DNA from 2 places in the Salmonella sp. HY31 genome. Region 2 is predicted to be linked to the other one. Evidence: predicted binding sites of a transcription regulator. Region 2 holds the regulator's gene; the other holds the start of a gene.
What was found. Region 2 encodes PurR, which represses purine synthesis genes. Its sites were predicted from a motif close to CANGCAAACGTTTGCNTG; they were not measured.
Positions count from the first base shown of each region.

Region 1 (8,088 bases), 870 kb from region 2:
GTGGTGCTTTATCTGGATACGCCCGCCGATGCCGCCACCGTGCGTGAACTGCTGCGTATGTTGGGCATGTCCAGCGCGCGCGAACTGATGCGCCAGAAAGAAGACCTTTATAAAACGCTTCACCTGGCGGATAGCCAGCTTAGCGAGGAGGCGTTAATTCAGGCGCTGGTTGAACACCCTATACTGATGGAGCGCCCCATTGTGGTGGCGAATGGTCAGGCACGTATTGGTCGGCCGCCTGAGCAGGTACTGGACATCCTCGGTTAACCGCTGAACGCCGCCGTCGCGGCGTATTACAGTTTCAGAATCTCTTTGACAAACGGGATCGTCAGTTTTCGCTGGGCAGTGATCGACGCATGATCGAGCTGATCCAGCGTCATAAACAGCGTGCGCATTTCGCGATCGAGCCGTTTAAGCAAAAACCGTCCGACATCTTCCGGCAGTTCAAACCCCCGTAGCCGGGCGCGCAACTGTAGCGCCTGAAGTTTATCTTCATCCGAAAGAGGCTGGAGTTTATAGATTTGCCCCCAGTCCAGGCGGGAAGCGAGATCGGGCAAGCCCAGATTTAACTGTCTTGGCGGACGATCGCCGGTGATCAATAACCGCGTCTTACCGGACTCCAGAATACGGTTATAGAGATCAAAGATCGCCATCTCCCACAGTTCATCGCCAGCGACGCACTCAATGTTATCAATACACACCAGCGAGAGGTGTTCCATACCGTCGAGCACTTCCGGCACGAACCAGGTGCGTTTATCGAGCGGGACGTAGCCTACCGCATCTCCACGCTGCGACAATTCCGCGCAGGCGGCATGCAACAAATGGCTGCGGCCCGCACCTTCACGCGCCCAAAGGTAGATATATCCACTATGTTCCTGACGCAACACGTTTTGTAACGCGGCCAGTAGAGAGGCGTTATCCCCCGGCCAGAAACTTGCGAAAGTTTCGTCGTCAGGAAGATAAAGTGGCAAAGAGAGCTGTGCCGGTGTGTTCAGAGATACCTCAACCCAGGATTGCATAAAATCGTGCTGAGTTTACCACATAATTCTCTTGAGATAGAACCAGGCAGCATCGCTGCCCGGCAACCCGTTACCGATGCGGCGGCTCCACATCATTTGCCTCCAGCACAACTTCTTCCGGACGCAACAGGCTAATCAGTTTAAAAATCAGGCTAAGGCCAATCCCGACGATGGTCGCCAGCGCCATCCCTTTCAATTCTGCCGCGCCGATAGCCACTTTCGCGCCGCTCACGCCGATGATCAAAATTACCGAGGTGAGGATCAGGTTTTGCGCTTTGTTATAATCGACTTTCGATTCGATCAATACGCGAATCCCCGACGCGCCGATAACGCCGTACAGCAGCAGCGAGACGCCGCCCATCACTGGTAACGGGATAATCTGAATCGCCGCCGCCAGTTTGCCGACGCAGGAAAGCAGAATGGCGAAAATCGCCGCGCCGCCAATAACCCAGGTACTGTAAACGCGAGTTATCGCCATGACGCCAATATTTTCACCATAGGTGGTATTCGGCGTGGAGCCGAAGAAGCCGGAGACGATCGTCGACAGTCCATTGGCGAACATCGAGCGGTGCAAACCGGGATCGCGTACCAGATCTTTTTTGACGATATTCGCCGTTACCACCAGATGACCGACATGCTCGGCAATCACTACCAACGCCGCAGGCAGAATCGTCAGGATCGCGAACCATTCAAAACGCGGCGTATAGAAGGTCGGCAGCGCAAACCAGTGCGCCTGGGCAATCGGCGTGGTATCGACCACCCCCAGCGCGAACGACAGCGCATAGCCCACCAGCACGCCAATCAAAATAGGAATGATCGCCAGGAAACCACGAAACAGTACGGAGCCGAACACCGTCACCGCCAGCGTGACCATGGAGATAATAATCGTTTTTGTGTCCGGCGATTGCCCTTGCGCAGGGAGCAATCCGGCCATCCCCGCCGCGACGCCTGCCAGCTCCAGACCGATAACAGCAACGATTGCGCCCATTGCCGCAGGCGGGAACATCACATCCAGCCAGCCTGTGCCCGCTTTTTTAACGATGAAAGAGACCAGGCAGAATAATACGCCGCACATAATAAAACCGCCCAGCGCCACTTCATAACCCAGCGGCAACAGCAGTAATACCGGCGAAATAAAGGCAAAGCTCGATCCCAGGTAGGCAGGGATTTTACCTTTGCAGATAAAGAGATACAGCAACGTTCCGATACCGTTAAACAGCAGAACCGTCGCGGGGTTGATATGAAACAGAACTGGCACCAGCACGGTCGCGCCAAACATGGCGAAAAGGTGCTGCAAACTAAGCGGGATTGTTTGTAAAAGCGGCGGTCTTTCACTCACCCCGATAGCACGGCGCGTCATAGTGTTTTCCTCTGAGTGTGTTTGTTATGAGTTGTTTTATTCAAAAAAAAGCCGACTCTTAAAGTCGGCTTTTCATCATTTATTCACTTATTTAGTACCAAAAATCTTATCGCCGGCATCGCCAAGCCCTGGAATAATGTATCCGTGCTCGTTAAGCCCCTGATCGATAGAAGCGGTGTACAGTTCAACGTCCGGGTGCGCTTTTTCCAGCGCCGCAATGCCTTCCGGCGCGGCGACCAGCACCAGCACCTTAATGCTGCTACAGCCTGCTTTTTTCAGCAGGTCGATGGTCGCGATGACAGAACCGCCAGTCGCCAGCATCGGGTCGACGATCAGCGCCATGCGCTCATCAATGTTCGATACCAGTTTCTGGAAATAAGGTACTGGCTCAAGCGTCTCTTCGTTACGGTACATCCCGACTACGCTGATACGCGCGCTCGGTACGTTTTCCAGAACGCCTTCCATCATGCCCAGACCCGCACGCAGAATCGGCACAACGGTAATTTTTTTACCTTTGATCTGGTCAATTTCCACCGGGCCATTCCAGCCTTCGATGGTGACTTTTTCCGTTTCCAGGTCGGCTGTCGCTTCATACGTCAGCAGGCTGCCTACTTCTGAGGCGAGTTCACGAAAGCGTTTAGTGCTAATGTCGTTTTCACGCATCAGACCCAGCTTGTGTTTGACGAGTGGGTGTTTGACTTCCACGATCTTCATACTCTTCTCCTATCCTCAGATGACTGGCAACCACAAAAAAAATCGCCGGATTATACCGCTTTTCCTCTCTGGCGCAACACAATGTATGCTTGACCTGGATCAACCAAAAGCGCTGATCGCGGAAAAGCGAGTATAAATCACTCACGTTGAAACCAGCGCCTACCGCCATCAACCTATTGAATTTTAACAGGTGATAATCTTTCTCGTCCACATATCGTAAACCAAGTGCCGGATATCCTTTTCTTTTTTACCAACAGGGAAAATTTTCAAGCAGCGGCCGAAACCATACCAAAAAATCGCCCGGACATGCAGGGCGCAGACCACGCTCGCAAACGTTTGCTTTCCCTGTTAGAATTGCGCCGAATTTAACTTTTACCGCAAGAAAAAACGTGGGGAACCAGGCAGTGACCGATAAAACCTCTCTTAGCTATAAAGATGCCGGCGTCGATATTGATGCGGGTAACGCTCTGGTTGATCGAATCAAAGGCGTAGTGAAGAAAACTCGCCGCCCGGAGGTTATGGGCGGTCTGGGCGGTTTCGGTGCGCTGTGCGCGTTGCCGCAAAAATATCGTGAACCGGTACTGGTTTCCGGCACTGACGGCGTAGGCACCAAACTTCGCCTGGCGATGGATTTAAAACGTCACGACGCTATCGGTATTGATCTGGTGGCGATGTGCGTAAACGATCTGGTCGTTCAGGGCGCGGAACCGCTGTTTTTCCTCGATTACTATGCCACCGGTAAACTGGATGTCGATACCGCCGCCAGTGTGATCAACGGTATTGCCGAAGGCTGCCTGCAATCTGGTTGCGCGCTGGTCGGCGGCGAGACGGCGGAAATGCCGGGCATGTATCACGGCGAAGATTACGACGTGGCGGGTTTCTGCGTTGGCGTAGTCGAAAAATCAGAAATCATCGACGGCTCCCGGGTTGCCGAAGGCGACGTGCTGATTGCGCTCGGCTCCAGCGGCCCGCACTCGAATGGATATTCGCTGGTGCGTAAAATTATTGACGTTAGCGGCTGCGATCCACAAACCACTCTGCTGGAAGGGAAGCCACTTGCCGATCATCTGCTTGAACCGACCCGTATCTACGTAAAATCGGTTCTGGAACTGATTGAAAATATCGATGTACACGCTATCGCACACCTCACCGGCGGCGGCTTTTGGGAAAATATTCCGCGCGTTCTGCCGGAGAATACCCAGGCGGTAATTAATGAGTCGTCCTGGCAATGGCCCGCCATCTTTACCTGGCTGCAAACCGCCGGTAACGTCAGTCGACATGAAATGTACCGTACCTTTAACTGCGGCGTCGGCATGGTGATTGCGCTATCCTCTCCGGAAGCGGACAAAGCGCTTGCTCTGCTAAACGAGAAAGGTGAAAACGCATGGAAAATCGGTATCATCAAAGCCTCTGATTCCGAACAGCGTGTGGTTATTGAATAATGAATATTGTGGTGCTGATTTCCGGCAACGGAAGCAATTTACAGGCGATTATCGATGCCTGCAAAGCAAAGAAAATTAAAGGCACCCTCAGGGCAGTATTCAGCAATAAGGCTGACGCGTTCGGCCTTGAACGCGCCAGAGAAGCCAGTATTCCGGCACAAGCGCTGACTGCCGATCGGTTTGGCAGCCGCGACGCCTTCGATCGCGAGCTGATTCGCGAGATAGACGCGTATTCGCCTGATGTGGTCGTGCTGGCCGGTTTTATGCGTATTCTGAGTCCGGCGTTTGTCGCGCATTACCACGGGCGTCTGCTGAACATTCACCCTTCCCTGCTGCCAAAATATCCGGGGTTGCATACCCATCGCCAGGCGCTGGAAAACGGCGATGAGGAGCATGGTACCTCGGTGCATTTCGTGACAGACGAACTCGACGGCGGTCCGGTCATTCTCCAGGCGAAGGTGCCGATTTTTGCCGACGACAACGAAAATGATATCATCGCACGCGTACAAACTCAGGAACACGCGATTTATCCGCTGGTGATCGGCTGGTTTGCGGAGGGGCGTTTAAAGATGCGCGATAACGCCGCCTGGCTGGACGGGCGTCGTCTGCCGCCGCAAGGTTATGCGTCTGACGAATAATACGCCATCTGATGTGGCTGCGTCTGCTTGCCGGATGGCGGCATAAATGCCTATCCGGCCTACTCTTTTTCCTTCCTTTATGCTATCAGTTTATTGTCATACTTTTCTGACGCAGTTGGACATTAACGCGTAATGCTCGCCATAATCATCAGGCAGTGTCCCGTGAATAAAACGGAGTATAAGTAGTAATGGGTCAGGAAAAGTTATATATCGAGAAAGAACTGAGCTGGTTAGCATTTAACGAACGCGTATTACAGGAAGCAGCGGATAAATCCAACCCGCTGATTGAGCGGATGCGGTTCCTGGGTATCTATTCTAATAACCTCGACGAGTTCTACAAAGTGCGTTTCGCCGAACTGAAACGACGCATTATTATCAGCGAAGAACAGGGCTCAAATTCTCATTCACGCCATTTGTTAGGCAAAATTCAGTCCCGCGTGTTGAAAGCAGACCAGGAGTTCGACGGCCTGTACAACGAATTACTGCTGGAGATGGCGCGTAATCAAATCTTTCTGATCAACGAGCGTCAGCTCTCGGTGAACCAACAGAGCTGGTTGCGCCACTATTTTAAGCACTATTTGCGCCAGCACATTACCCCGATTCTTATTAACCGGGAGACGGACCTTGTTCAGTTTTTAAAAGATGATTACACCTATCTGGCGGTGGAGATTATCCGCGGCGACACCATCAACTATGCGCTGCTGGAGATACCGTCCGACAAAGTCCCACGCTTCGTTAATCTGCCGCCGGAGACACCGCGCAGACGCAAGCCGATGATCCTTCTGGATAATATTCTGCGCTACTGCCTGGATGACATTTTTAAAGGGTTCTTCGATTATGACGCGCTTAACGCCTATTCGATGAAAATGACCCGCGATGCTGAATATGATCTGGTGCATGAGATGGAATCCAGTCTAATGGAGCTGATGTCTTCCAGCCTGAAGCAGCGCCTGACCGCTGAACCGGTGCGCTTTGTCTATCAACGCGATATGCCCGCCGCTCTGGTCGACGTGTTGCGAGAAAAACTGACAATCTCCCGGTATGACTCAATCGTACCCGGCGGACGCTACCACAATTTTAAAGACTTTATTAATTTTCCGAATGTCGGTAAAGCCAACCTGGTCAATAAACCGTTACCGCGGTTACGCCATCTTTGGTTTGATAAAGAGAAGTTTCGTAACGGTTTCGACGCAATTCGCGAACGTGATGTGCTGCTCTATTATCCGTACCATACCTTCGAGCATGTACTGGAACTGTTACGCCAGGCGTCGTTTGACCCAAGCGTGCTGGCGATCAAAATCAATATTTATCGCGTAGCGAAAGACTCGCGCATTATTGACTCGATGATCCATGCCGCCCATAACGGCAAAAAAGTCACCGTGGTGGTGGAGTTGCAGGCGCGCTTCGATGAAGAGGCGAATATTCACTGGGCCAAGCGGTTAACCGAAGCGGGTGTCCATGTTATTTTCTCTGCGCCAGGGCTGAAAATTCACGCCAAACTCTTTCTCATCTCACGAAAAGAGGGCGATGACGTGGTGCGTTATGCGCATATCGGCACCGGTAACTTCAACGAAAAAACGGCGCGGCTGTATACCGATTATTCGCTGCTGACCGCCGATGCGCGCATTACCAATGAAGTACGCCGGGTCTTTAACTTTATTGAAAACCCCTATCGTCCGGTCACTTTCGATTATTTGATGGTTTCTCCACAAAACTCACGGCGTCTGCTGTATGAGATGATCGATCGTGAAATCGCCAATGCCCAGCAAGGCTTACCGTCAGGGATTACGTTAAAGCTTAACAACCTGGTCGATAAAGGGTTAGTCGACAGGCTATACGCCGCGTCGGGTTCGGGTGTCCAGGTCAATCTTTTGGTGCGCGGCATGTGTTCTCTTATTCCGCAACTGGAAGGAATTAGCGATAATATTCGCGCGATTAGCATCGTGGATCGCTATCTTGAACACGATCGGGTTTATATTTTCGAAAACGGCGGCGATAAGCAAGTGTGGCTCTCTTCAGCTGACTGGATGACGCGTAATATTGACTACCGTATCGAAGTCGCTACGCCTATCCTCGACCCGCGGCTTAAACAACGCGTACTGGATATCATTGACATTCTGTTTAGCGACACGGTAAAAGCGCGCTTTATCGATAAAGAACTCAGCAACCGCTACGTACCGCGCGGCAATCGCCGCAAAGTTCAGGCACAGCTGGCGATTTATGACTACATCAAATCACTCGAGCAACCAGACTAACGCTATGCCAATTTACGATAAATCCCCTCGCCCGCAGGAGTTCGCTGCGGTCGATCTCGGCTCAAACAGCTTTCATATGGTCATTGCCCGCGTGGTTGACGGCGCAATGCAGATCATCGGGCGCTTAAAACAGCGCGTCCATCTGGCGGACGGGCTGGGCGCAGATAACAAACTCAGCGAAGAAGCTATGGAACGGGGGCTTAGCTGTCTGTCGCTGTTTGCTGAGCGCTTACAAGGATTCTCCCCTTCCAGCGTCTGTATCGTGGGCACCCACACGTTACGTCAGGCGCAAAATGCCGCTGATTTTCTCAAACGCGCGGAAAAGGTTATTCCCTACCCAATAGAGATTATTTCCGGTAACGAAGAAGCGCGCCTGATCTTTATGGGCGTAGAACATACGCAACCGGAAAAAGGCCGCAAGCTGGTGATCGATATCGGCGGCGGGTCAACAGAGCTCGTCATCGGCGAAAACTTCGAACCCAGGCTGGTTGAAAGCCGTCGTATGGGCTGCGTGAGCTTCGCGCAGCTCTACTTTCCCGGCGGTGTTATCAATAAAGAAAATTTCCAGCGCGCCCGGATGGCGGCAGCGCAAAAACTGGAAACCTTAACCTGGCAGTATCGTATTCAAGGATGGAACGTGGCGATGGGCGCTTCCGGTAC
Region 1 is NZ_CP170479.1:1,250,519-1,258,606, reverse strand. It holds gene arsC (arsenate reductase (glutaredoxin)) at 1-267, shown strand, start outside; gene ACE15A_RS05835 (DnaA inactivator Hda) at 294-995, opposite strand; gene uraA (uracil permease) at 1,090-2,379, opposite strand; gene upp (uracil phosphoribosyltransferase) at 2,467-3,093, opposite strand; gene purM (phosphoribosylformylglycinamidine cyclo-ligase) at 3,498-4,535, shown strand; gene purN (phosphoribosylglycinamide formyltransferase) at 4,535-5,173, shown strand; gene ppk1 (polyphosphate kinase 1) at 5,362-7,428, shown strand; gene ppx (exopolyphosphatase) at 7,433-8,088, shown strand, end outside.
Region 1: purM (phosphoribosylformylglycinamidine cyclo-ligase) is a predicted target of PurR. The motif match lies at 3,419-3,436, and genes of this name have one in related genera.

Region 2 (8,088 bases):
CTGCATATGTCTGAACCAGACTGGGCGGGCGGCACGCCTTATAGCGAAGCATTCCGTAAAAAAATCCGCGCGTGTTTCCCCGGTCCCATCATCGGCGCTGGCGCCTATACGCCAGAAAAAGCGGAAACGCTGATCGAAAAAGGGCTGATTGACGCCGTGGCGTTTGGTCGCGATTACATCGCTAACCCGGATCTGGTGGCGCGTCTGCAACGTAACGCGAAACTCAATCCACAGCGTCCCGAAAGTTTTTATGGCGGCGGCGCGGAAGGCTACACTGACTACCCTACTCTGTAATTCCATTGATAGCGGCCTCACATCGCCGCTATACTTTGAATATCTTGACTATTTTAAGGACAACGAAAATGCGTTTATTGCATACTATGCTGCGCGTCGGCGACTTGCAGCGTTCCATCGCTTTTTACACTAACGTTCTGGGCATGAAACTGCTGCGTACCAGTGAGAATCCGGAATACAAATACTCGCTGGCCTTTGTGGGATATGGTCCGGAAACGGAAGAAGCGGTCATCGAACTTACCTATAACTGGGGCGTTGAGAGCTACGACATGGGCAATGCGTATGGGCACATCGCGCTGAGCGTTGACAATGCCGCTGAAGCCTGTGAACGTATTCGTCAGAACGGCGGCAACGTGACCCGTGAAGCAGGGCCGGTGAAAGGCGGTTCAACCATCATCGCCTTCGTTGAAGATCCGGATGGCTATAAAATCGAATTGATTGAAGCTAAAGACGCAGGCCGCGGTCTGGGTAACTGATTCCCCGTCGGGCGCAGGTCACTGTGCCCGTTGTTTTACTGCATCCCGGCGTAAAATTTGCCATAATGCGCGCTGCATTTTTTCGTATTAAGAGACTCAGATGTCCGATAACGCTCAACTTTCCGGTCTGTGCGACCGTTTTCGTGGTTTTTATCCTGTCGTCATCGACGTTGAAACTGCAGGGTTTAACGCTAAAACCGATGCGCTGCTCGAAATCGCCGCCATCACGCTGAAAATGGATGAACAAGGCTGGCTGATGCCGGACATGACGCTGCATTTCCATGTGGAGCCGTTCGCTGGAGCCAACTTACAGCCGGAAGCGCTCGCGTTTAACGGTATCGATCCCTCTAACCCACTACGCGGCGCGGTGAGTGAATATGAGGCGCTACATGCTATTTTCAAAATGGTGCGTAAAGGTATCAAAGAAAGTGGCTGTAGCCGCGCCATTATGGTCGCGCATAACGCCACTTTTGATCACAGTTTTATGATGGCCGCCGCAGAGCGCGCCTCGCTGAAACGTAACCCGTTTCATCCGTTCGTCACCTTTGATACCGCGGCATTGAGCGGACTGGCGCTGGGACAAACGGTGTTGTCAAAAGCGTGCCTGGCGGCGGGTATGGAGTTTGACGGCGAAAAGGCCCACTCTGCTTTGTATGATACCGAGCGGACAGCGGTGCTGTTTTGTGAAATCGTCAATCGCTGGAAGCGCCTGGGCGGCTGGCCGTTACCCTTGCCGACAGACAAATAACGTGGCTAACGACGCCGCTTTTGCTCACTATGACGGCAAAAAAGCGACCTTTACAGGTCGCTTTCCCCTTTCACAGATTATTCTGCGTCCGGCTCCTGAGTTTTATATTTTGCGGCAGTTTCTTTAATAAGCTGCTGCAACTCACCACGCTGATACATTTCAATCACAATATCACACCCGCCGACCAGCTCGCCATCCACCCACAGTTGTGGGAATGTCGGCCAGTTGGCGTATTTCGGTAATTCTGCGCGAATATCCGGGTTTTGCAGGATATCAACATAGGCAAAACGTTCCCCACAGGCGGAAAGCGCCTGAACGGCCTGCGCAGAGAAACCACAGCTTGGCAGTTTTGGTGAACCTTTCATATACAGGAGAATCGGGTTTTCAGCGATCTGGCGCTGGATTTTTTCGATAGTGGTGCTCATTGTCTCGCTTCCTTAACTTCTTTTACGACCGAAGCCTGTCATTGTAACGGGTCAGGCTGGCAACGGAAAATAACATTTTCATCATGCCTTATTATTTTACCGTCTGCGGGAATAAGTTGCATACAAAATATCTTTTAAGCGGGTTGCCACGCAGTGATTCGTAGATAACGCGTTCGTGTTTAGCATTAATTGCTATTTTTTTTACATCTGTTAACGAAACACAGCTTCAGAAACCAAAAGCAATTACCAATCTGTGCTTTTGTAGATTAGAATTATCAGGTTTTGTAAATCATACGCAGGCATGATCGCCTGCCTTTAACAGAGGATTGCTCAGTGGCGCGGATAAACAAAATCTCGATCACGCTCTGTGCTTTACTTTTTACTACTCTCCCTTTTACGCCAATGGCCCATGCTTCCAGGCAAGCCAAAGCGACGCCTGCTGTTTCTCATGTCACTAAAACGGCAGATAAAAAGAAAAGCACAACGCCCAAACAGATCAGTAAGACCAACAAAAAAAACGTAAAAACAACCTCAAAAACCAGCCGTTCTTCTTCCGCTTCTACGCCAAAACGTACCATCGCTTCCACGAAATCTCGTCATACGACACATCGCCGTAACAGAACCGCGCCCACGTCAATCGCCGCCCTCGACGTGACGGAAAAATGCACGACGCGTAAAGGCCGTAAGCCGCACTGCGTGAAGGGGAAAGGAACATTGCCGCTCTCTATTGCCGATGCGCATCGGACTAAAGTACAAAAAGCGACGAAAACCGCGATGTCCAAGCTCATGAATCAGATTGGTAAGCCGTATCACTGGGGAGGCGCGTCGCCGCGCACCGGTTTTGATTGCAGCGGTCTGGTTTATTATGCCTATAAAGATTTAGTGAAGATCCGTATCCCCCGAACGGCGAATGAGATGTATCACCTGCGTGACGCGGCGCCCATTGAGCGCAGCGAGTTGAAAAACGGCGATCTGGTGTTCTTCCGTACGCAGGGGCGCGGCACCGCCGATCACGTTGGCGTCTATGTCGGCAACGGTAAGTTTATCCAGTCTCCGCGCAGCGGTCAGGAAATTAAGATCACCTCGCTGAACGAAGAATACTGGCAGCGCCATTATGTCGGCGCCCGCCGGGTGATGACCCCTAAAACAATTCGCTAATATTTTATCCTGTCGTTTAACGACAGGATAACTTCTTCTTTTGCGCCCCCGCTCAATTTGCTACCCTATCCTTACGCGCACCAGGGTTATTGTGCGTGCGCAATATTAATAATAAGGAGAGAAGCAATGTCGTTCGAATTACCTGCATTACCGTATGCCAAAGATGCTCTGGCGCCGCATATTTCTGCTGAGACGCTGGAATATCACTATGGCAAACATCATCAGACTTACGTGACCAATCTTAATAATTTGATCAAAGGCACGGCGTTTGAAGGCAAATCGCTGGAAGAGATCGTGCGTGCTTCCGAAGGCGGCATCTTTAATAACGCCGCTCAGGTGTGGAACCATACGTTCTACTGGAACTGCCTGGCACCAAATGCTGGCGGCGAACCGACCGGGAAACTGGCTGATGCTATCGCGGCATCTTTTGGCAGCTTCGCGGAATTTAAAACGCAGTTCACAGATGCCGCTATCAAAAACTTTGGTTCCGGCTGGACATGGCTGGTAAAAGGCGCTGATGGCAAACTGGCTATCGTCTCTACCTCAAATGCCGGTACGCCGCTGACCACAGATGCGACGCCGCTGCTGACGGTTGATGTGTGGGAACACGCGTATTACATCGACTACCGCAACGCCCGTCCAAACTATCTGGAGCATTTTTGGGCGCTGGTTAACTGGGAATTTGTCGCGAAAAATCTCGCCGCATAAGTCTGAGCACGCAGAAGGTACGCCTTCTGCGTTTTAGAGAGGGATAGAATAGAGGAAACGCCCTCCCTCAGAAGAGAGGGAATCAGTGCAGAGCGGCCGTTAATCCACCTGCGACAATCAAGCCCAGAACAATAAGCGTAGTGATCAACGAAAATTTCAGGTCGGTACTCATCAAGTTTTCTCCTTTTTATTCCCACACAAAAAGTGATATAGCGCATTTTTGCACATTCCCGCACAAAAATCTCTCATGTTTTATATTGATAACTGTTTTTAACGCTTCCCCTTTTCCTCAAGATCAGACAAAATTCCAGGCTTACTGAATTAGCGTAACGGCCATTGACCCCTTCCTGACGTTCCGTGTCGTTTTTCCGGCATGCCGCAACCCTGACGTTGCGATTAGGGTGTGTGTAGGCAAACGTTTACCTGGCGTTTCTCAGGAGCTTAGCGAGGGTCTGGAGTGAAATGTAATGGCAACAATTAAAGATGTAGCGAAACGAGCAAACGTTTCCACTACAACTGTATCACACGTAATCAACAAAACGCGTTTTGTCGCTGAAGAAACGCGTAACGCGGTCTGGGCAGCGATTAAAGAGCTGCACTACTCTCCCAGCGCCGTCGCGCGTAGCCTGAAGGTCAACCATACCAAATCGATAGGCTTACTGGCGACCAGCAGCGAAGCGGCCTATTTTGCAGAAATTATCGAGGCGGTTGAAAAAAACTGCTTTCAGAAAGGCTATACGCTGATTTTGGGCAACGCCTGGAATAACCTGGAAAAACAGCGCGCCTACCTGTCCATGATGGCGCAAAAGCGCGTGGATGGCCTGCTGGTGATGTGTTCTGAGTACCCGGAACCTCTGCTTTCCATGCTGGAAGAGTATCGCCATATTCCGATGGTGGTGATGGACTGGGGTGAAGCGAAGGCCGATTTTACCGATACGGTGATTGATAACGCCTTTGCAGGCGGCTATATGGCGGGTCGTTATCTGGTTGAGCGCGGTCACCGGGATATCGGCGTTATTCCCGGTCCGCTGGAGCGCAACACCGGCGCGGGTCGGCTGGCAGGCTTCATGAAGGCAATGGAGGAGGCGCTGATCAACGTGCCAGACAACTGGATTGTTCAGGGCGACTTCGAGCCGGAGTCCGGTTACCACGCGATGCAGCAAATCTTATCGCAGTCACATCGCCCTACCGCCGTTTTCTGCGGCGGCGATATTATGGCGATGGGCGCGCTTTGCGCGGCAGACGAAATGGGGCTTCGCGTACCGCAGGACGTTTCGGTGATCGGTTATGACAATGTGCGTAACGCCCGCTTCTTTACCCCGGCGCTGACGACGATTCACCAGCCCAAAGACTCTTTAGGCGAAACCGCATTTAATATGCTATTGGATCGCATCGTCAATAAGCGCGAAGAGTCACAGTCTATTGAAGTTCATCCACGCCTGGTTGAGCGTCGCTCGGTCGCTGACGGCCCGTTCCGCGACTATCGACGTTAATCCCCGCTGTCGGGAGCCTCTTCAGGCTCCCGCAACCACTCCCGATTCAACGTTTCGCTATCGCCCAAATAATCCAGCAGCCATGCCAGCGCGGGCGAGGCCTCGTTTTGCTGCCACGTCAGGCAACAGGCCGCATCGGGAAACGGATTCTCTAACGTCAGCGCCACCCATTTTCCGCTGTCTATCCACTGTCGGGCAAAGTGCGTCGGCACCATTCCCACGCATAATCCTGCTGACAGGCAGGTTGCCGATGACTCCCAGTCCGGTACTACAACCCTTTTTTGGTTATCCAGCAACCAGGTAATCCGTTTCGGTAAGGTTCGCGAGGTATCTTCTCTGACCAGCGACGGCCAGTTGCGCAGGGTATCATCGCTTAACGGTCCCGGCATCGCCGCCAGCGGGTGATCGCTTGCCACTACGCAACTCCAGCTCAGGGTACCCATATCCCGAAAAGCATAACGTCCCCCTACCGGAATCGCCTGCGTCGCCCCAATAGCCAGTTCGACTCGCCCGTCGGAGAGCGCGTCCCAGACGCCGTTAAACACCTCCTGAAAAACCAGCAGTTCCACATCGTCAAAATGGCGATAGAAATCGACGATCATCTGCCGGGTACGTTCTGGTCTGACGATATTATCCACCGCAATAGCCAACTGCCCGCGCCAGCCATTAGCAATTTGCTGACACTGTTGACGAGTGATCTGCATTTTTTTGATAACAGAACGCCCTTCTTTTAAAAACCAGACGCCAGCAGGCGTAAGTTCAACATCACGGTGACGTCGTACAAAAAGCGGTACGGCCAGCCACTCCTCTAACTGACGAACGGTGTAACTGACTGCCGAAGGCACACGGTGCAGTTCCTGCGCCGCCGCGCTAAAACTGCCATTGCGCGCCACGGCGTCAACCACTTCAAGCGAGTATTCCGACCACATAATTTGCCTACAAAAATTTTGAATTCACTGGACAAATATTAACGTTTCACAACCGTAATTTCACTCCCTACACTCTGCGACAATGTCTGTCTGATAAGAAAGAGAAACAAATATGCAACCTGGAAAAGGTTTTTTAGTCTGGTTAGCCGGTCTTAGCGTGCTGGGGTTTCTGGCTACGGACATGTACCTGCCCGCGTTTGCCGCCATACAGGCGGATTTACAAACGCCTGCTGCCGCTGTCAGCGCCAGCCTCAGCCTGTTTTTAGCTGGCTTTGCCGTCGCACAACTACTCTGGGGACCGCTATCGGATCGTTATGGCCGTAAACCGATTTTACTGCTGGGGTTATCCATCTTTGCGCTCGGAAGTCTGGGGATGCTGTGGGTAGAAAGCGCGGCAGCACTGCTGACGCTACGCTTTGTGCAGGCCGTCGGCGTTTGTGCGGCAACGGTAATCTGGCAAGCGCTGGTGACCGATTATTATCCTTCGCAAAAAATTAATCGTATCTTCGCCACTATCATGCCACTGGTAGGATTATCCCCGGCGCTTGCGCCCTTACTGGGAAGCTGGATACTGACGCATTTCTCATGGCAGGCGATTTTCGCCACGCTGTTTGCGATTACGTTGTTGCTGATGTTGCCAGCGCTGCGCTTAAAACCATCGGTAAAAGCACATGCCGAGGGACAGGATAAACTCACTTTTGCGACGTTGCTACGCTCTAAAACCTATCGCGGTAATGTACTGATTTATGCCGCCTGTTCCGCCAGCTTTTTTGCGTGGTTAACGGGTTCCCCGTTCATTCTCAGCGCGATGGGTTACAGCCCGGCAGTGATTGGCCTGAGCTATGTTCCTCAAACCATCGCTTTTCTGATTGGCGGATATGGCTGCCGCGCGGCGCTACAAAAATGGCAGGGTTACCAATTGCTTCCGTGGCTGTTAGGGCTGTATGCGCTGAGCGTTATCGCCACCTGGGGAACGGGCTTCCTGAATAATGCCTCACTGGTGGAGATCCTGATTCCGTTCTGCGTAATGGCGATTGCTAATGGCGCAATCTACCCTATCGTCGTCGCGCAAGCGTTACGCCCTTTCCCTCAAGCCACGGGGCGTGCTGCGGCGCTGCAAAATACGCTGCAACTGGGGTTATGTTTCCTGGCAAGCCTGGTGGTTTCATGGCTCATCAGCACGCCGCTGCTGACCACCACCAGCGTAATGCTCTTTACCGTTGTTCTGGCGGCGTTAGGCTACAAAATGCAGTCTCATGCAGCGTGCAATGAGGCCGGATTTGCGCATGCCGATGTCGCCCACGAGAAGTCTCACTAGAGGTTTGTTAACCCCGGTTAATTAGCACGCTAACAATTTTCGGTTGAATCATCAAAAATTGCGGCCTATACTGATTCCCGGTTGTTTATATTACGATAATTATTAGGCATTAACGGGAACCGGAGCGTTCCCGATTCACCACGGATGGCCTTTTCGGCAAGGGTTCCTCCCTTCCTCTGTTCTACGTCGGATAACTGGCTCACGGAATTGTCCGTGGGATTTCTCACAAAGCCAAAAAAGCGTCTACGCTGTTTTAAGGTTCTGATCACCGTCCAGTGATGGAGAAGCTATGAGTTCATCGTGTATAGAAGAAGTCAGCGTACCGGATGATAACTGGTACCGAATCGCCAACGAATTGTTAAGTCGTGCGGATATTACAATTAATGGTTCCGCCCCGTCTGATATTCGTGTTAAGAATCCCGATTTTTTTAAACGCGTCCTGCAGGAAGGCTCGTTGGGATTAGGTGAGAGTTACATGGATGGCTGGTGGGAATGCGAGCGTCTGGATATTTTCTTCAGCAAAGTCTTACGTGCCGGTC
Region 2 is NZ_CP170479.1:2,116,340-2,124,427, reverse strand. It holds gene ACE15A_RS10045 (alkene reductase) at 1-294, shown strand, start outside; gene gloA (lactoylglutathione lyase) at 363-770, shown strand; gene rnt (ribonuclease T) at 871-1,518, shown strand; gene grxD (monothiol glutaredoxin 4) at 1,596-1,943, opposite strand; gene ACE15A_RS10025 (C40 family peptidase) at 2,277-3,101, shown strand; gene sodB (superoxide dismutase [Fe]) at 3,228-3,809, shown strand; gene ACE15A_RS10015 (YnhF family membrane protein) at 3,892-3,981, opposite strand; gene purR (HTH-type transcriptional repressor PurR) at 4,277-5,302, shown strand; gene punR (DNA-binding transcriptional activator PunR) at 5,299-6,231, opposite strand; gene punC (purine nucleoside transporter PunC) at 6,344-7,549, shown strand; gene cfa (cyclopropane fatty acyl phospholipid synthase) at 7,839-8,088, shown strand, end outside.